Regions from separate parts of the Ferdinandcohnia sp. QZ13 genome, predicted to be linked through region 1. Evidence: riboswitches for the same ligand, from Rfam matches in the RefSeq annotation. Region 1 holds a riboswitch; the other holds the start of a gene.
The links. A riboswitch is a leader RNA that binds a small molecule or an ion and turns the genes downstream of it on or off. The one in region 1 is predicted to bind cyclic di-GMP.
Positions count from the first base shown of each region.

Region 2: linked by a shared signal. The riboswitch ahead of RGU12_RS15435 (anti-repressor SinI family protein) and the one ahead of RGU12_RS01795 (EAL domain-containing protein) in region 1 are both predicted to bind cyclic di-GMP.

Region 1 is NZ_JAVIVW010000001.1:345,559-353,953, reverse strand. It holds gene RGU12_RS01820 (spore coat protein) at 1-112, shown strand, start outside; gene RGU12_RS01815 (zinc-dependent alcohol dehydrogenase) at 131-1,267, shown strand; gene RGU12_RS01810 (hypothetical protein) at 1,284-1,478, shown strand; gene RGU12_RS01805 (spore coat protein) at 1,497-1,796, shown strand; gene RGU12_RS01800 (L-dopachrome tautomerase-related protein) at 1,949-3,046, opposite strand; cyclic di-GMP riboswitch class I at 3,637-3,721, shown strand; gene RGU12_RS01795 (EAL domain-containing protein) at 3,796-4,518, shown strand; gene RGU12_RS01790 (chemotaxis protein CheW) at 4,709-5,164, shown strand; gene RGU12_RS01785 (methyl-accepting chemotaxis protein) at 5,198-6,895, shown strand; gene RGU12_RS23740 (IS3 family transposase) at 7,074-7,247, opposite strand; gene RGU12_RS01780 (IS3 family transposase) at 7,287-8,021, opposite strand; gene RGU12_RS23850 (helix-turn-helix domain-containing protein) at 7,990-8,395, opposite strand, start outside.
Region 2 is NZ_JAVIVW010000015.1:348,481-356,875, forward strand. It holds gene RGU12_RS15425 (DEAD/DEAH box helicase) at 1-377, shown strand, start outside; gene RGU12_RS15430 (YqhG family protein) at 355-1,149, shown strand; cyclic di-GMP riboswitch class I at 1,528-1,617, shown strand; gene RGU12_RS15435 (anti-repressor SinI family protein) at 1,647-1,775, shown strand; gene RGU12_RS15440 (helix-turn-helix domain-containing protein) at 1,945-2,271, shown strand; gene RGU12_RS15445 (hypothetical protein) at 2,313-2,516, opposite strand; gene RGU12_RS23775 (DUF5658 family protein) at 2,531-2,827, opposite strand; gene RGU12_RS15450 (TasA family protein) at 2,987-3,613, opposite strand; gene sipW (signal peptidase I SipW) at 3,667-4,248, opposite strand; gene tapA (amyloid fiber anchoring/assembly protein TapA) at 4,245-5,099, opposite strand; gene RGU12_RS15465 (TasA family protein) at 5,216-5,803, opposite strand; gene RGU12_RS15470 (TasA family protein) at 5,934-6,566, opposite strand; gene RGU12_RS15475 (helix-turn-helix domain-containing protein) at 6,876-7,259, shown strand; gene RGU12_RS15480 (hypothetical protein) at 7,373-7,969, shown strand; gene RGU12_RS15485 (hypothetical protein) at 8,015-8,395, opposite strand, start outside.

The sequences.
Region 1 (8,395 bases):
TAAACTAGATCAGCTATCTGCCAACAATACATTGATGATGGGCAAAATGAATCTATTCCCGGTTGAGACCAATAGAAAAGGTATGTTTGACCGGACACCTGATGATCACTAACACTGGAGGCTGTATAGCATGAAGGCAGTAACGTATCAAGGTATTAAAAATGTTGTAGTCAAAGAAGTTCCAAATCCAAAAATTGAAAAACCAGATGACATGATTATTAAAGTAACGAGTACAGCTATATGTGGGTCTGATTTACATTTAATTCATGGCATGATTCCTAATCTGCAAGAAAACTATGTTATTGGTCATGAACCAATGGGAATTGTTGAAGAGGTTGGACCAAATGTTACGAAAGTAAAAAAAGGGGATCGTGTTATTATTCCTTTTAACATTGCCTGCGGGGAATGTATTTATTGTAAAAACCATTTGGAAAGCCAATGTGATAATTCTAATGATAATGGTGATATGGGTGCTTATTTTGGATATTCTGGTACAACAGGTGGTTATCCAGGCGGGCAAGCTGAATATTTAAGAGTACCATTTGCCAACTTTACTCATTTCAAAATTCCAGAGACTTGTGAGGAACCAGATGAAAAGTTAACAGTTATTGCCGATGCGATGACTACTGGTTTTTGGAGTGTTGACAATGCAGGCGTAAAGGATGGAGATACAGTAATTGTTTTTGGCTGTGGTCCGGTTGGCCTTTTTGCTCAAAAATTCTGTTGGCTAAAAGGAGCAACGCGTGTCATTGCCGTAGATTATGTAGACTATCGTTTGCAACACGCCAAACGTACCAACAAAGTTGAAATTGTAAATTTTGAACACTTTGAAAATGTGGGAATGCATTTGAAGGAAATGACGAAGGGCGGCGCTGATGTTGTCATTGATGCTGTTGGTATGGACGGTAAAATGACTGATTTAGAGTTCCTTGCGAGCGGAATGAAACTTCAAGGTGGAGCATTAGGTGCGTTTATCATGGCTACACAAGCAGTGCGTAAAGGCGGGACAATTCAAGTTACTGGCGTTTACGGCGGTAGATATAATGGTTTCCCTCTTGGAGATATTATGCAGCGAAATATCAATATCCGCTCTGGGCAAGCACCTGTGATTCACTATATGCCATATATGTTTGAATTAGTTTCGACCGGAAAAATTGACCCAGGAGATGTCGTAAGTCATGTACTTCCACTTAGTGAAGCAAAGCGTGGCTATGAGATTTTTGACACCAAAATGGATGATTGTATAAAAGTCGTGTTGAAACCTTGAGGAAGGAGATAAAAAAATGAAATACGCCTTACATGAAGTTCTTGAAGTCCATGAAATAGCTGCATTTAAGACCACTTGTTTAACTAAATCCAAAACAATGAGAGCATTAGTTACAGATCCGCTATTAAAAGATATTATGCAGCAAGACATTGATGTATCTACGAGACAATTACAAGAATATGCTTCTATCCTTTCCAACGCTAAGCAGTAAATTAGGAGATGAATGAACATGAATCCAATCATTGAAACATTAACTGGCATGGACGCATTATCGGATCAAGTGGTTGCAATGGATCTACTCATTTCAGCTAAAAGTGGAGTTAGAAATTATGCCATGGCAGTTACGGAGGCAGGAACACCGGAAATTAAAGAAATGCTCACTCGCCATTTAGTGGAAGCTCTTGATATGCATGAACAAATATCAGCATATATGGTAGAAAAAGGATGGTACCATGCTTGGGATACAAACGAACAGATCAGTTTGGATTTAAATAATATCAATACAGCATTGAACTTACCGACTTTATAAATAATCCCCAGGAACAGTTTAACACTTTCCAAATAAACTGTTCCTATTAAAACCATTTTGAGTTTATTTCGCAAAACTAAATAAAGTTAATACTTCTTTGTTACTCGTGTTTGTATCGCACTATATAATAAAAACATAATTGACTATTTTTATTATGAAAAGGTCGGAGCAGGAAATTCACCAATTTTCATACGAAGTAAACTATAAGGTTTCTGTCGTAGGTCTTTTCCATAATGAAATCTAGGCTGCCGATGTAATTGGTTCACAATGACATACAAATATTGATCCGGACCAATTGAAAAAGTATCCGGCCACAAAATTCTCGGATCATGTGCAATGGTTTCCATTGTGCCATTCGGCAATATTTTACGGATACTGTTGTTTTCATAATCTCCAGCATAAACAGTTCCCTTTGCATCGGTGATCATTCCATCAGACGCACCTTTTTCTCCCCAATACTCCACATGATAAGGTAAATCCATGTCCGGTATATTCCTGTCTCTCAGGGCTTCTGTTGAGATCGAGAACAAATGACGACTGGTTAGTGGAGCAAAATATAAAAGCTTTCCATCTGGAGAAATAGCAAGACTATCAGAAGCCAATCTAAATGGAGAAGTTGAACCGTCTTTGTTTCGATTCATTAAAATTTGACCTTCTACTTTCGGTAAAAAATAGGGATCGGGTGAAGTTGAATTTGCTCCATTTAACCGTCTAAACGCGTTTCCATTTTCTAAATCTACGACAATAATTGCTCCTGGTCCTGTAGAAGAAGAATCCGTTATATAGGCATAACCGGCGTTTCCAACACGAAAATCAAATCGGACATCATTCAGATAAGTTGTTGGTAAAACAACATCTTCTTTAAATGTATATACTCTTCGAATTGTATTGGTTTTTAAATCAACAGCGACTAATTTGGCCCCACCTTTAATAGGTTCAGAAAAATTGGGTGCCGCTGTATCTAATATCCAAAGCGTTCCCCTTCCATCAGCAACTACACTTTGGACACTGATGAAAGTCATTGTGATATTCTCGGGGTTAACCAAATTGGTTTGTAAATTAGGATAAGGCTGCAATTTATCCTCAACAATTTCCCCCACCGTAAATTTAACATCGTCTCCCCATTTCGGAAAGCAAATGAAAATACGACCGGTTTCTGAAAGAGTAACACCTGTAGGCATAGCCCCATAAAATGCATAAACTAGTTCTAAATTACCGAAATATTTTTCACTAGGTAACATTGGTTTCATAATATCCTCCTCACGCATTCAAACGGGATATCTCCTATATATGATTTATATTTTTTCTAGTGCATGTTTCTTAATAAGTTTTTCTATACGAAAAGATGATTAAATTGATTTTTTCGAAATTTAATAAGTCTGTCAGAAGAAAGAAAACATTTTAATTTAAAGGTCTCCAGATGAAGTAGATTTCAACTAGCAGGTAGCGAAGTTCAATATTCCCGAATCAACGTTAAGCTGTTATAAATAAAAATCCGAAAAATTTCCCTTTAAACTTTGTGAAGAAATGTACTTAATGGAAACTGCCCCGGTAGTTGAAGAAGTTACTTCTGTGTCTTTTTTATTTTATGATCAACATTCCCATTTGTACATCCACTTTCAATGTCCTGGTGAGCCTCTAGGTTCTGATACAACGGATAGTATTTTTAAAGAACGGCTTTTTATTTTTGCATCCTTCACACCAACCATTACTCCTTGAGAAAACAATACAACCCTATTATCCATTTTCATTTTGTCTTTTTTTGTAAAAACTATTGGAATTTTGTCGAAACCTAGTATAATATTCCTGTAAGACTAGTCTAAAAGTAGTAATGATTGATATCAGATAAAGGCAAACTTATCGAAAGGTAAGGACGCAAAGCTAAGGGCCTAAAGCAGTAATGCTATGGTAGCCTAGCTGCCGTGAGAAAACAGTTCAAGAGAACCTGTATTTTCTTCAGGTTCTCTTTTTGTCGAGAAAATTAAGGAGGTGATCAAACATGTCAATTAAAGAGAAATATACGGGAGAAATATATCATCATTTTCAGCCTGTGTTCAACCTAACCGATAAAAAAACATTTGGATTTGAAGCTCTTCTTAGAACGGGCGATAATAACAGTCCAGAAAATATCTTTCAAAACGCAAAAGTAAATGGATTGCTTTATGAGTTAGACTTATTATCAATAGAAAAGGCGATAGTAACATATTCATCGACTGGTTATACAATAGAAGAAGGCAAACTTTTTCTTAATATTTTACCTTCCACAATTCTACATGATACATTTTTAGAATTCATTATGACCATCGTTAGAAAGAATTATCTTTTTAAACAAGAAATCATTCTAGAAATTTCGGAATCTGAATTTGTGGAACAATATGAAACCTTTAGGGAGAGGATTTATCTTTTAAAAGAACTAGGATTCAGAATCGCAATTGATGATTATGGAAAAGGATATTCTGATATCAAGAACATTCTGGAACTAGAGCCCCATTATTTAAAATTAGACCGTTATTTTTCTAAAAACCTTGCATTATCTAGTAAAAAACAAGAACTTATTTCTTTTATTAAAAATTTTTGTGAAAAGTATGGGTGCAATATTATTTTAGAAGGTATAGAAAGAAAAACTGATTTAGAAACAGCTTACAATTTGGGAGTACAGTACGCACAAGGATATCTATTAAGTAAACCTATTAAATTAAATACTAAAACACTACAATATTGAATTAGGATAGCGTTCCTGTCTCTGATCAATATTAATATAAAATATGTGAAATTGGTGTAAGGCAGAGTCCCTGCTTCTTGCTAATAACACGTTTGGTCCTTGTTAGACAGACAAAGGGTTGAAGGTGTTTTTTATTTTGTTTAAATTACCATATAATTCTGAATTGAAAACGCTATAGGAGAATTTTAAAATGCAAAAATATGTCATTATCCAAGTGGACAAAGGAGATTTTGCTTTACCTATTCATGGAGTTCTTTCAATAGAGAAAGCAATTATGCCTACTATACTTCCACAAGCCCCTGAGTACATGAGGGGAATAGTGAAAATACGTGAAGAGGTCGTCCCTGTTATTGATATGAAACAGTTATTGTTTAGTAATCAATCCATTCTTTCAGAAACTTTAAAGTATATCTTGGTTAAGACAGATGATATACATATTTGTTTATTAGTTAATCATTCTAAGGAAATTTTAGAGGTTTCAGATGATGATATTGTCCCATTTAATCATATGGAAACCTCAAAAAATTCTTTAGAAAGAATAATTAAACTGGATGAACAATTGATACCAATTATTAATATAACGAGATTGTTCAATCAATTATCAAATCTAAAAGTTATTAGGGAACAAGTAGAGAAATTATTTTAGAATACAGAAAAATATAACATTGGAGTGTAAATGATGAAAGTTTTTATAAATTTAAAATTAGGCACAAAAATTAATATATTAGTTATAACTATTATTCTTACTTTGTCATCTATTATAGGTGTGGTTGTTAATCATCAAATCACAAAAGGTATTGAGGAGTTCGCTCTAGAAAAAGCAAAAGGTGACCTTAATCTTTCCTTTAGATATCTAAATAGTGAATATCCAGGTGAATGGGAATTAAAAGAGGATAAACTTTATAAAGGTTCAACTCTTATGAATGATAATTACGAAGTTGTTGATACAATTGGTAAGGATACAGGTGATACAGTAACAATTTTCTTAGAAGATACTCGAGTATCTACCAATGTTATGTCTAATAATGAACGTGCCGTAGGAACAAAAGCATCAAAAGAAGTCGTGGAAACGGTTTTAAAAAATGGAGAAGTATATTATGGAGAGGCAAATGTAGCAGGAATACTATATCAAACTGCATATATGCCTTTATTAGATAAAAATGATAATGCTATAGGCATGTATTATGTAGGTGCTCCGCAATCTATAATTGAAAAGATCTTAGGAAGTTTTTTAGTAACATTCTTAATCGTTCTCGCTGTAGTCGTTGCCCTTTCAATATTAGCGGTTATTATATTTTCATCAAAAATTAAGAAGAGGTTACAATCCGTTTCAAATTCTCTTGAATTAGCAGGTAATGGTGATTTTACTGCTGAAATTTCGGATAACTCAGGTGACGAATTAGGAGACTTGTCTAAGAACTATAACCTCATGACTATGAATCTTAAAAAGATGATGAATGAGGTTATAGTAGCTTCAGAACTAGTGGCTTCTTCTTCTGAGGAATTAACCGCTAGTGCTGAACAAACGAGTAAAGCAACAGAATCAATTACGGAATCTATTCAGCAAGTTGCAAGTGGAGCAGAACATTCCACCGCAAGTGTACAAGAGAGTGCAAGTTCATTAGATGAAGTAACAACACAGGTACAATCAATTGCAGAAAATGCATCTTTCATTACAGAAGTTAGTTCTAAAGCTACTCAAAAAGCAAAAGAAGGCGGGGAGTTTGTAGATAAAACCGTAAAACAAATTAACTCTATCAGCATGTCTGTAACTGAAAGTGGAGTGGTACTTAAATCATTAGATAAGCGTTCTAAAGAAATTGGTGATATATCTGGCGTAATTTCCGAAATAGCAGAACAAACGAATTTATTAGCACTTAATGCAGCTATTGAAGCAGCAAGAGCAGGAGAACACGGGAAAGGATTTGCGGTGGTTGCAGATGAAGTAAGAAAATTAGCGGAGCAATCTCGCCAATCTTCTTCACAAATTTCGAAGTTAATCTTTGATATTCAACAAGATATGATTCAGTCAAATAAATCGATAGAGCAAGTGACATACGATGTTAAGGATGGTTTAGATATTGTTCAACAAACAGAAGAAAATTTCAAAGAGATCCTTACTTATATGGAGAAGTTAGCTGACCAAATTAATGACATGGCAGCGACAACAGAAGAAGTAACAGCGAGTATTCAAGAAGTATCTAGTACTGTAACTGAAATTTCTCATGTTTCTAATGAAACATCCATGTACTCACAAAATGTCGCAGCTGCTGCAGAAGAACAACTTGCATCAATGGAGGATATATCAGCGTCTTCAAATGCCCTATCAAACCTTGCGGAAGAACTTCAAAATACGGTTAGTAGGTTTAAGGTTTAATCATAAATTGGTACTCTAAAAAAAATCCTACGCCAAATTAACTAGTGTTGAACCTAATATTGTGACTATTGTAAAATTTGTAGTAAAAAATATAATAGGATGGGGGAAAATTACAAAACGGCATTGCGAATTTGAACTCCCCCCTGTCAAGTAGACAGTGGAAATAATATAAAATGACCTAAGCGGCTTTAGCTCTATACTCCATATGGCTAAGGCCGTTTAATCGTTTTTGATATCTATTGTGATTATAAAAATGAATGTACTCATCTATCGCAGTAGAAAGTTCCACAAATGTCTTATATTTATGCAAATAATATTTTTCACATTTCAGTGTTCCAAAAAAAGATTCCATTGGTCCATTATCAATTCAGCGACCAACTCGCGACATACTTTATGTCATCTTCGCCGCATCTATCTTTCGTTTAAATCCTTTAGAGGTGTATTGGAACCCACGGTCACTATGGATAAGTGGATGTTCCTCAGCTAATAATAGTACTGTAGCTTGATCAAGCGTCTTGAATACAAGTTTATTGTTATTGGAATGTCCTAGAACATAGCTTACAATTGATCCGTCATAAAGATCACGAATCGCACTTAAATAGGCCTTTTTTGACTGGCCATACTTAAGTTCTGTAATATCCGTAACCCATTTTTCATTTGGTTTTTCCGCGGTAAATTCCCGATTTAATGTATTTTCTGCTACATGTTGAGGTGTAGAGCGTTTATATTGTTTTCTCTTGATACGAATGACAGAGCGTAAGCTAGCTACTTTCATCAGTCGATAGATTCTTTTATGATTAAGTTTCTCTTCAAACTTTCTATTCATATGAAGTGTCATTTGACGATAGCCGAAGGTACCATCAACTTTTTCATAGAGAATTTTCATTTCTTTTATAATTTCTTCATTCAGTATTTCTCTGGTAGAAGGAGTACCATTAAGCCACTTATAGTATGCGGATCGTGCAATTCTCGCAATTTCACAAAGTAAACTAATACTTAAATTCTCTTTCCTGTGAAGCTCCTGAATAGCGACATACTTATCCTCAAATCGGATTTGGCTTATTTTCGCCTCCTTTCGATCTCCTCTAACTTTTTTAAGAATAAATTCTCCGCACGAAACGTTCATTTTCTCTTTCTAACTTTTTTATTTGAAGTTTGATTTTCTCTCCTGGAGATAGCTTACCTTCTTCTTTCTTATGACCACGCTTATCTTTCAGCGCTTCATCTCCGCCATCCTCATACTTCTTAACCCATGGATATACCTGCTGGTATGAGACATTATAGACTTCGGCTGCCCTCTGATAATCTTTCCGATTTTTAATGCAGTAGTTCGCTATTTCAATTCTCTCTTCTACTGTTGTTTTTCTACCTTTGGTCATAGACTGGTTTCTCCCCTTTGAAGTTTCCTTTAATTCTCTATGACCATTATAAAGCTTTATCCATCCTTGCAGTACAGAGTGACTAGATATTTCGTACTTATGAGTTAACTCAATAAGAGAA
Region 2 (8,395 bases), on a different contig from region 1:
TGCAATTCTGTAACCATATTATCAACTATGACCTTCCTTGGAATCCGATGAGACTTGAACAGCGCATTGGACGTATTCATCGTCTTGGTCAGGAAAAGGATGTTCATATTTATAATTTCGCAACGAAGAACACGGTTGAAGAGCATATTTTAAAGCTATTATATGAAAAAATTAATTTGTTTGAACGTGTCATTGGTCAACTAGATGATATTTTAACGAGGCTGGATCTTGGTAATATTGAAGATCATATACAAGATATCATGCTTCGATCTCGGAGTGAGGGTGAAATGAGAATTAAAATGGAAAATTTAACTTCGATTATTAGTTTTGAAGAACAAAATGAGGGTGAGCAGCGTGCAGCAACAGGAAATCGTTAATTTTCTTGAGAATTATTTTGTTTCAAATCATTGTGAAATTCTTGAAAGACATCCTGGGTATATGACCGTGCAATTGACAATTGATTTGGATAAACAACTCATGAACCGCCCCTTTTATTGGACATATGTTGAAAAAACAGGTGGAGAACCGAATCCGATGAAGCTAACATTGATTACAGATCGTGACCAAACGCCCGACAGTGTAAAAGGTGACTTTATCCATTTCGGTGCTCCTCGCTTGCACCAAATTTTTGAATCTACAAAAAAGCTAGCAAGCTATATTCGATTGTATCAACAAAAGCCTCCGGGTACTCAAGGAAATACTCCCCTTTTCCCTTGGCTAGGGTTGAATGTAAAGGTTTCCTATAAAAGTGACCGTAAACGTGACGTGTTAATGTCACTGGGCTTACAGCTAATCAACGGAATCATTGTTGAGGATTTTCAGGAAAAACTTGAAAAACTACCACTCACACCAAAAATTCCTGATTTAACGTATACAATGTCACCGTTAGTTAAACCTCAAAGTGGTGTCAATCGTCTTCAGCAATATGTGAGAGGCTATGTGGAATCACAGGATCATGCATGGGCAGATGAAGCGAGACAACGCTGGGACGAGGATTTAGCTCTGTTAGATGCCTTTTATGAGGGAATTGACGAAAAACCAGAGAGCTATGAAATTGAAAAAGAAGCACTTAAGGACCAATACGAACCGAAAGTTCTTGTCGAAATTATCAATGGCGGATTGTTTTATCTTTGTCAAAATGCGATCTGAAATAGGCCTATCCCCATTTTTGGGGGTAGGTTACATTTTTTTAAGGTGATTTCTAAAAAATCGTTCGACAAATACCTTGCATTTCATTGGAAAAATTACAAAAAATCGTTTTAGAATATCGTTATACATTAACCATACCTTTTAACTAGTTAACAAATCATAGGCCCTTCTCCCTGTTCTTCGAGTTTGTTCTACATAAACAGGAGTATTTAACCACTATTCGATAGTTTACACGTTTAATTATCAGTCTTTTATAAATATTTTGATATCGACAGTTTTTTACAGAAAAAGTAATTTCTGTGTTTTATACTTCTTAATGTAATACAAAGGTTCTATACATATATGGACTATCGTGTTAGGTCAGTCAGCTAAGGTTTGAACAGACAAAGGCAAACCTATTGAAAAATAGGGACGCAAAGTCACAGATCTAAGGTTGTAGATTACAATTATGATGGCTGGACTGCCTGGAATACTAATGTATTTTGGGAGGAAATCAAATGTTAAATGAAGTACAATTCAAAAATGAGCAATTGGATCAGGAATGGATCGACCTTATATTAGAAGCAGTGGAGATGGGAATGAGCATCCAGGATATTCAAGCTTTCCTCCAAAGTAAAACAGCATAACAGACCTAATAATTCATACAGGAACTTCAACAAAATAGAAACAATTGGATGCCAAAGAACTCGGTTAATATACCGGGTTCTTTATACTATTTACATTTTTTATGTTCTTATTATAAAACATATTCTTCGTTATATGTTATAATAAAAATAGGAAGGAAGGTGAAAAGTAATGATTGGACAACGTATTAAAACATATCGTCTACAAAAACAATTATCACTATCTGAACTAGCAGATCGTGCAGGAGTTGCCAAATCATACTTGAGCTCAATCGAACGGAATCTCCAATCAAATCCTTCTATCCAGTTTCTTGAAAAAATATCTACAGTACTAGGCGTAACAGTAAACGAATTACTCCACGAACAATCAGAGCCTGAAAGGGTAGAACTTGATTCAGAATGGACAAGGCTTGTACGAGAGGCAATGAAATCAGGAGTTTCCAAAGAGGAATTTCGATCATTCTTAGAATTCAACAAATGGAAAATGAACAATAAATAGAAAATGCTTCGGCGACATCGTTGCCTGAAGCATTTTTTATTTTATATGTATGTTTCGAAAGCGGTATGGGATTCAGATAGATGGGTAGTTGTGTATTTCTTATGTAGAGTCGTATGAAAAACATCACCAGCATCACGTGCACGAAGGCTTGAAAGATCGGCTTGACATATCGGGCAGTCCCATTCACCATACTTACTGCTACAAAAGGAAGGCTGGCTACATTTTGGGCATGTTTTCGTATACATTGGGTTTCCTCCATTTAAGATATTTGAATAATCCAATAGCCATGGAGGGAAATAACATAGACGTAGAAAGCAGTAGCTACATAGGATAAAGTATGAATTATTTTACTCACTGGAAAACGAATTATGAAAATAAGTACAATTAAAAATATGGAAAGCATTGCTTTTACAAAAAGAAATAAAAATGGATGGATTTCGTATAATGAAAACATTATCGGGTTTGCTTCAGAAATATGGCCCCAAAGTATTCCAAAATGGGTAATACATGCGTCTAATAGATTTAAGTTTGCTAGGAGTATGAGGATAAATTTCATTAAGAACCTCACTAAATTAATATGAATCCATGATGAGAATCTTTTAAAAAATACACAGCGTTGTCAATGGAGAGAAATAGTCAGCTCCTATTTCTAATTAAAACATTTCTTAATAAAGAACATCATTGCAAATACAATCACCTTATCAATCTATATAGATTAGCGAACGGTTTTTAAGCGTTTTCTTTTTAAAATTAAAAATAAAATACTGCCGCTTAAGACTAAAGCAATTCCTACAATTAAAACGTTAAAGGTATTGGTTCCCGTCTTGGGAAGTTTTGGCCCGTCAACAGGAAGTGCCCCACCTAATGTACCTTCTGCATAGAATTTAAGTTCAACCTCAGTTGTTAAACCTTGATATTCATTACCTAAATGGGACGGAAATTCTACCGTAAAAGTTAATTCTTCTTGTTTTCCACTCGCAATTGATCTAGGATCGATTGTATTAAATTCACTTAATTTCCCTTTAAAAAGCTCTCCACTTTTATCAGATATAGTAAGATATAACTCTTCATATAATTCTTTTGACCCTGACTTGCGCTTCGCCGACGTTAGATATTTAAAATCCTCAGAACCACTATTTTTTATTGTTAAAGTTCTAGTAGCCCAGTCGCCAGGCTTAAAATTTTCAATATCAAACAATACTTTTTCTGGAGTTGTCATGATGTCTATTTCCTTACTATTCTTCGTTGGAGACGCAGAGACTTGATTTATTTGAGAAAAAAACAAAAGTGTACATACTGACATAAAATATAGTATTCTAAGAAAACCCTTTCCCCTCTTCATTTTATGCTCCCTTCCTTCCCTAGAAGGGGATCAATATTAATAAATATTGATCCTTAATTAGTTTTAGTTTCTTCAACAGCATTTTTCGACTTGCTATTTAAATCAATTTTTGAGATTGTTCTCCAAAGTGTGAAAATAGAATATAGGAATATTAAAATCCCAGGTACGATCATTAATAAAACAGTTCCTTTTTTTGAGTCTGCAAAATCTGCAAAGTAACCGAGATATGGTATGGTAAATCCACGATATTCCGCGACCACATTTTGAGCTAATACTGGATTGATATCCTCTGTATTATTATTATCTCCTTTGGTTCTATACATCAGCTGATTATCATTTTTAATAACTTCAGTAATTCTGTGGGTGATAAGTTTTTCATCTTCTTCCATAAATGTGATAACATCGCCCTCTTTGAAACGAGTCATATCTCCACCTGTTTTTACTGCGATAATAGAACCTGTTTTTATACCTGGCTCCATCGAACCTGATAAAACTGTTTTCAATTGATATCCAAAAACAGAAGGCTCCCCTCCAGAGAGTTTAGATGTAACAACTAATGACGCAACGCATATTAATAAAACTACCAATAAACCTGTAACTAAATGATTTAACCATTTAAGAATCTTCTTTTTCATTGTCCATCCTTCTCCTTATTTCCTTCAACATTTATCGTTTCATTAGGAAGTGAGTTATTTACATTTACTGCATCTTGAGTTTGGTTATCGCTATTACTTCCAGCTGATGCAGGGGTTTCTTCACTTTTATTTGTAGTAGTTTGTTCATTATTTTCTGGTGTCTGATTTGCAGCTTTATCTGACCCTGTTTCTTCTATTGGTTTTGTTTCCGGCGTTTCAACATTCTCATTTTCTACTGATTCCTTAGGCGTCTCTTCTTTAGGTGAGTCACTTTGTTCGTTTACCGATTGATTATGTTGACATTTTACTTTTACTTTTACACTCCAAACATCCTCAACAGATTTATTTGTTTGATATGCATAAAACGTGTAAAAGCCCTCTTCAGACTCTTGATTTGTAACAAAGCTAAGTAGTGTTTGTTCTCCACTTGCTAAAGGAGGTATTACATCCTGTCCTTCGGGAATATCTATTTTCGTTCCTTGAATTTTCGGGTTACCCCCCTTATCTTTTCCGCCATTCTCATCCTTATCAATATAGTAAATTTCAAATTTACTTGGTGTTTTCATATCGCTATCACTAATATTCTTTATCGTTACTTTCATTTTTGCTGGACATGCTTTTAAATTTATATTGCCTTTATCAATAAATGCTAATTTACTATTATCCGCCCATGTACCTGCTGTGAGTGTTACATTTGCTTTTTTACTAGAAGTGAAGTGGGCAGCAGTACTTGATGTCACATATTTAATTGAGAAAATCATTAAATAAAATACTAATGCTATTTTAAGAACGGCAAAAAATCGATTTTTTCTTTGTTTTATCCCTCTTAACAATCTACTATTCTCATTCATATTTATGTTCCGCCCTTCTTCATAACAATATTTATACATATTTATGAAAACAAAGTTGATCATATGTTTTCATAAATATGTATAAAGTGGAAGGAGGGATCCCTCCTTCCATTAAGTTACCTTAATTCTCCCTCTTTTTGACTTGCTTCAAAACTTAATTCAAAGTCTATTGAATCCCCTTGGAAGATATTTTGATCTTGACCATTATCATTGAATTTAAAATCAACTCGTAATGTTTGTCTATGATCAGTTTGGTATGGCCTTCCACTTTCAGGTTTTAAGTCCTCAGCCACAACTAAATTTTCAATTTGAGAAAGTGGTACCCAATCAGCTACAACTTCCCTTGATCCAAGTTTCATAATGTGAACAAAAATATGATCAGCAAAATCTTCACCGTTATTATTACCATTTGCATCAGATATTTCATAATCTACATTTAGTTTTACATCATTAATATCTAAACTTCCTTCGTTATATATACGGATTTGGTGGACTTTCCAGTCACCTGGCTTCATATTGTCAATACTCAAATCAACTTCTTCTCTATCATCTACACCCTTTAACCCAATATCTAACGTTCCAGCAGCAAATGTATTATTCGTTACTTCAGTATCATTAAAATATGCGAATGTTCCTCCACCTATTAAACTTAAACCTAGAACAGCTGTTGCAGCAGATAATCCTAATTTTTTCTTAATACTCATTTTCAATCTCCTTTTCCTTTATTTGTTTTGTATAAAGAACATTTTTTATATGATATAACTGTTTTGACTTAACTTAGTATGTAAGCAAGGAAGGAGATAGAATCCCCTTCCCCTGTTCATTTGTGAACTATTATCTTAATTCACCTTCAGTTTGGTGAGCAGTAAATGTCCACTTCAGCTCTAAAGCGTCACCTTGGAATTCGTTTTGATCTGCATTATTGTCAACAAACTCGAATGCAACATACATTTGGTCACTAGTTCCTGCTTTTAACCCGTCACCTTCACCGTTTAGACCAAATAACCATGTAATCCAGTGTTGGACATTTTCAACTGCATCCGGAGTCATATTTTGAAGGTCGTATAATGTTGTTTCAGAGATTACATCATTATAGTCACCGATAACCCAACCATCACCCGTTTTGTCAGCATTCTCTAAGAAAAGCACTTTAATGTGTTTACCAAAATCATCAACATTATCACCTTTTGCATCAACAACATTATAAGCAGTAGCTAAATCAATTGTTGAAATATCAAGAGAGCCATTGTTCTCTAATTGGAATTCACGAACCATGATGTCCCCAGGTTTTAAATTATCAACATCAATAACAACAGATGGGTTAACTGCTAGATCTAATGTACCTGCTGCAAACGTATTGTTTGTTACTTCTGTGTCACTAAAGTATGCAAATGTTCCTCCCCCGATTAATGCCAATCCTAGTGCTGCTGATGCTACCCCTAAACCTAATTTCTTTTTCAAACTCATTTTTGTTTCCTCCTCTTTTTCCCTTAAATAATTTTTTATTGAATCCTTATGTATTGATAAGGAGATCAACCAAGATATGTACTTCATAAAGTTCTTTCTTGTTCTTTCTAACGAACTTACAATGTGAGTATAGCCCATAAGTCTTATATTTGAAAAATCCCAAAATCAGCCATTTTTTCTTAATAAAGAACTATTATCGTTCTTTATCTCGAATTACCTCTTGTTTTCTTACTATTTTATTATTTTATTAAGAACGAAAAGTTCCTTATAATGAACATGCGGGCATTCAATATATGAAGGAGAAGGAAGATGATTGGATCCAGGATTAAGGAATTACGAAAGCAAAAAAGACTCACCATTACAGAGCTTGCAAAGCGTGCTGGAGTTTCAAAGTCTTATTTAAGTTATATTGAACGAGATGTACAAAAAAATCCTTCTCTTCAATTCTTAACTAAGATTTCAAAACCACTTGATACAAGTATCGAATATTTATTAGGAGAGGAAAAAACTGACACAATTACAAACGAAATACTTGATAAGGAGTGGACAAAGCTTTTAATGAAAGCAATTGATGATGGATTAAGCAAAGAGGATTTCCGTGAAATTCAGAACTTCATTAAATTTAGAAACTGGAAAAATGATCACATAAAAAACGAAGGAGGGAATAATATTGATAACGTGACAAAACAATAAATGATTTAGATTAAAAGTGAACAACTATGGAAATAGTGATGATGTAATTCATTGCTCTTGAATCCTATTAAGATCAACTTACTATTATTTAGTGAAAGGAGAGAGTGAAACCTATGAAAAGAAGAATTCTGATAACTGGTTTAATAGGTGTAATATGTTTAGGATTCACCCAATTATTACCGGTTTTAGCAAGTGAAGATATTGGCAATAGCATAAAAAAAGAAAGCGTAGTTTCAACGTCTAATGAAAGTCCAAAGGGAACGGAACCGAAAAACAAAGAAAAACGAATTACTGAAGAAACAACTAATCCAAAACCTTCCAGTGATTTTCGTCGTCCGGTAAGAGATAGTGAACAATTACAAAATCAAGCCAAGGATTTGGGTATTGATACCAAAGGGAAAACACAGGAGAAAATAGAAACTGAAATACGTTCTACAATACTTCAGCATAAAGCAAAAGAAATTGGGATTGAAGTAGAAGGTAAATCAGAAGAAGCGATTATATCAGAATTAAAAGAAAAATATAATGAAAAACCTGAAATAACTGAGCCTTCCTCCAATAAATACGAGGAACTTAGAATGAAACCGGAATCTAGAAGAAATAACATTATTGATACTGCAAAACAACATGGTATTGAAACTGAAGGTAAAGAGTTTGATGCAATTGTTGAAGAACTAAAAACAGTTTTACTAAAAGACAAAGGCGAATAAAGTTTAAAAAACCTTGAAAGAATTAATCCTTTCAAGGTTTTTTAATTAATCCCTCTTCTCCACTGCCGACAATACCAATCCCCGCTCATTTTCCTCAGCCTTATACGTCACATTGTTCAATGTTGCGGTTCCATTAATTTTCTTATCTTTGTCTCGAAGGAGACCTAATTTATATGTGACTTTTCCGATGTCCTGATCTTTGACCGCCTCTTCTGTATTTGTTACTGCAACCAATAAGAAGAAAGCAGCGATTGTGTCCTCATATTTGTCCAAAGTTGTGTTGAGGTTCTCAGCTTCTCGGTCTTTTTTCACGATCGATAATCGAATGACCTCGTTGGTTGTTTCATTTACAATTCCTTCGAGAATCATTCCATCATTAACATCGTGTTTAAACTCTCCATTTCTCACATTTATTTGGTCAATTTT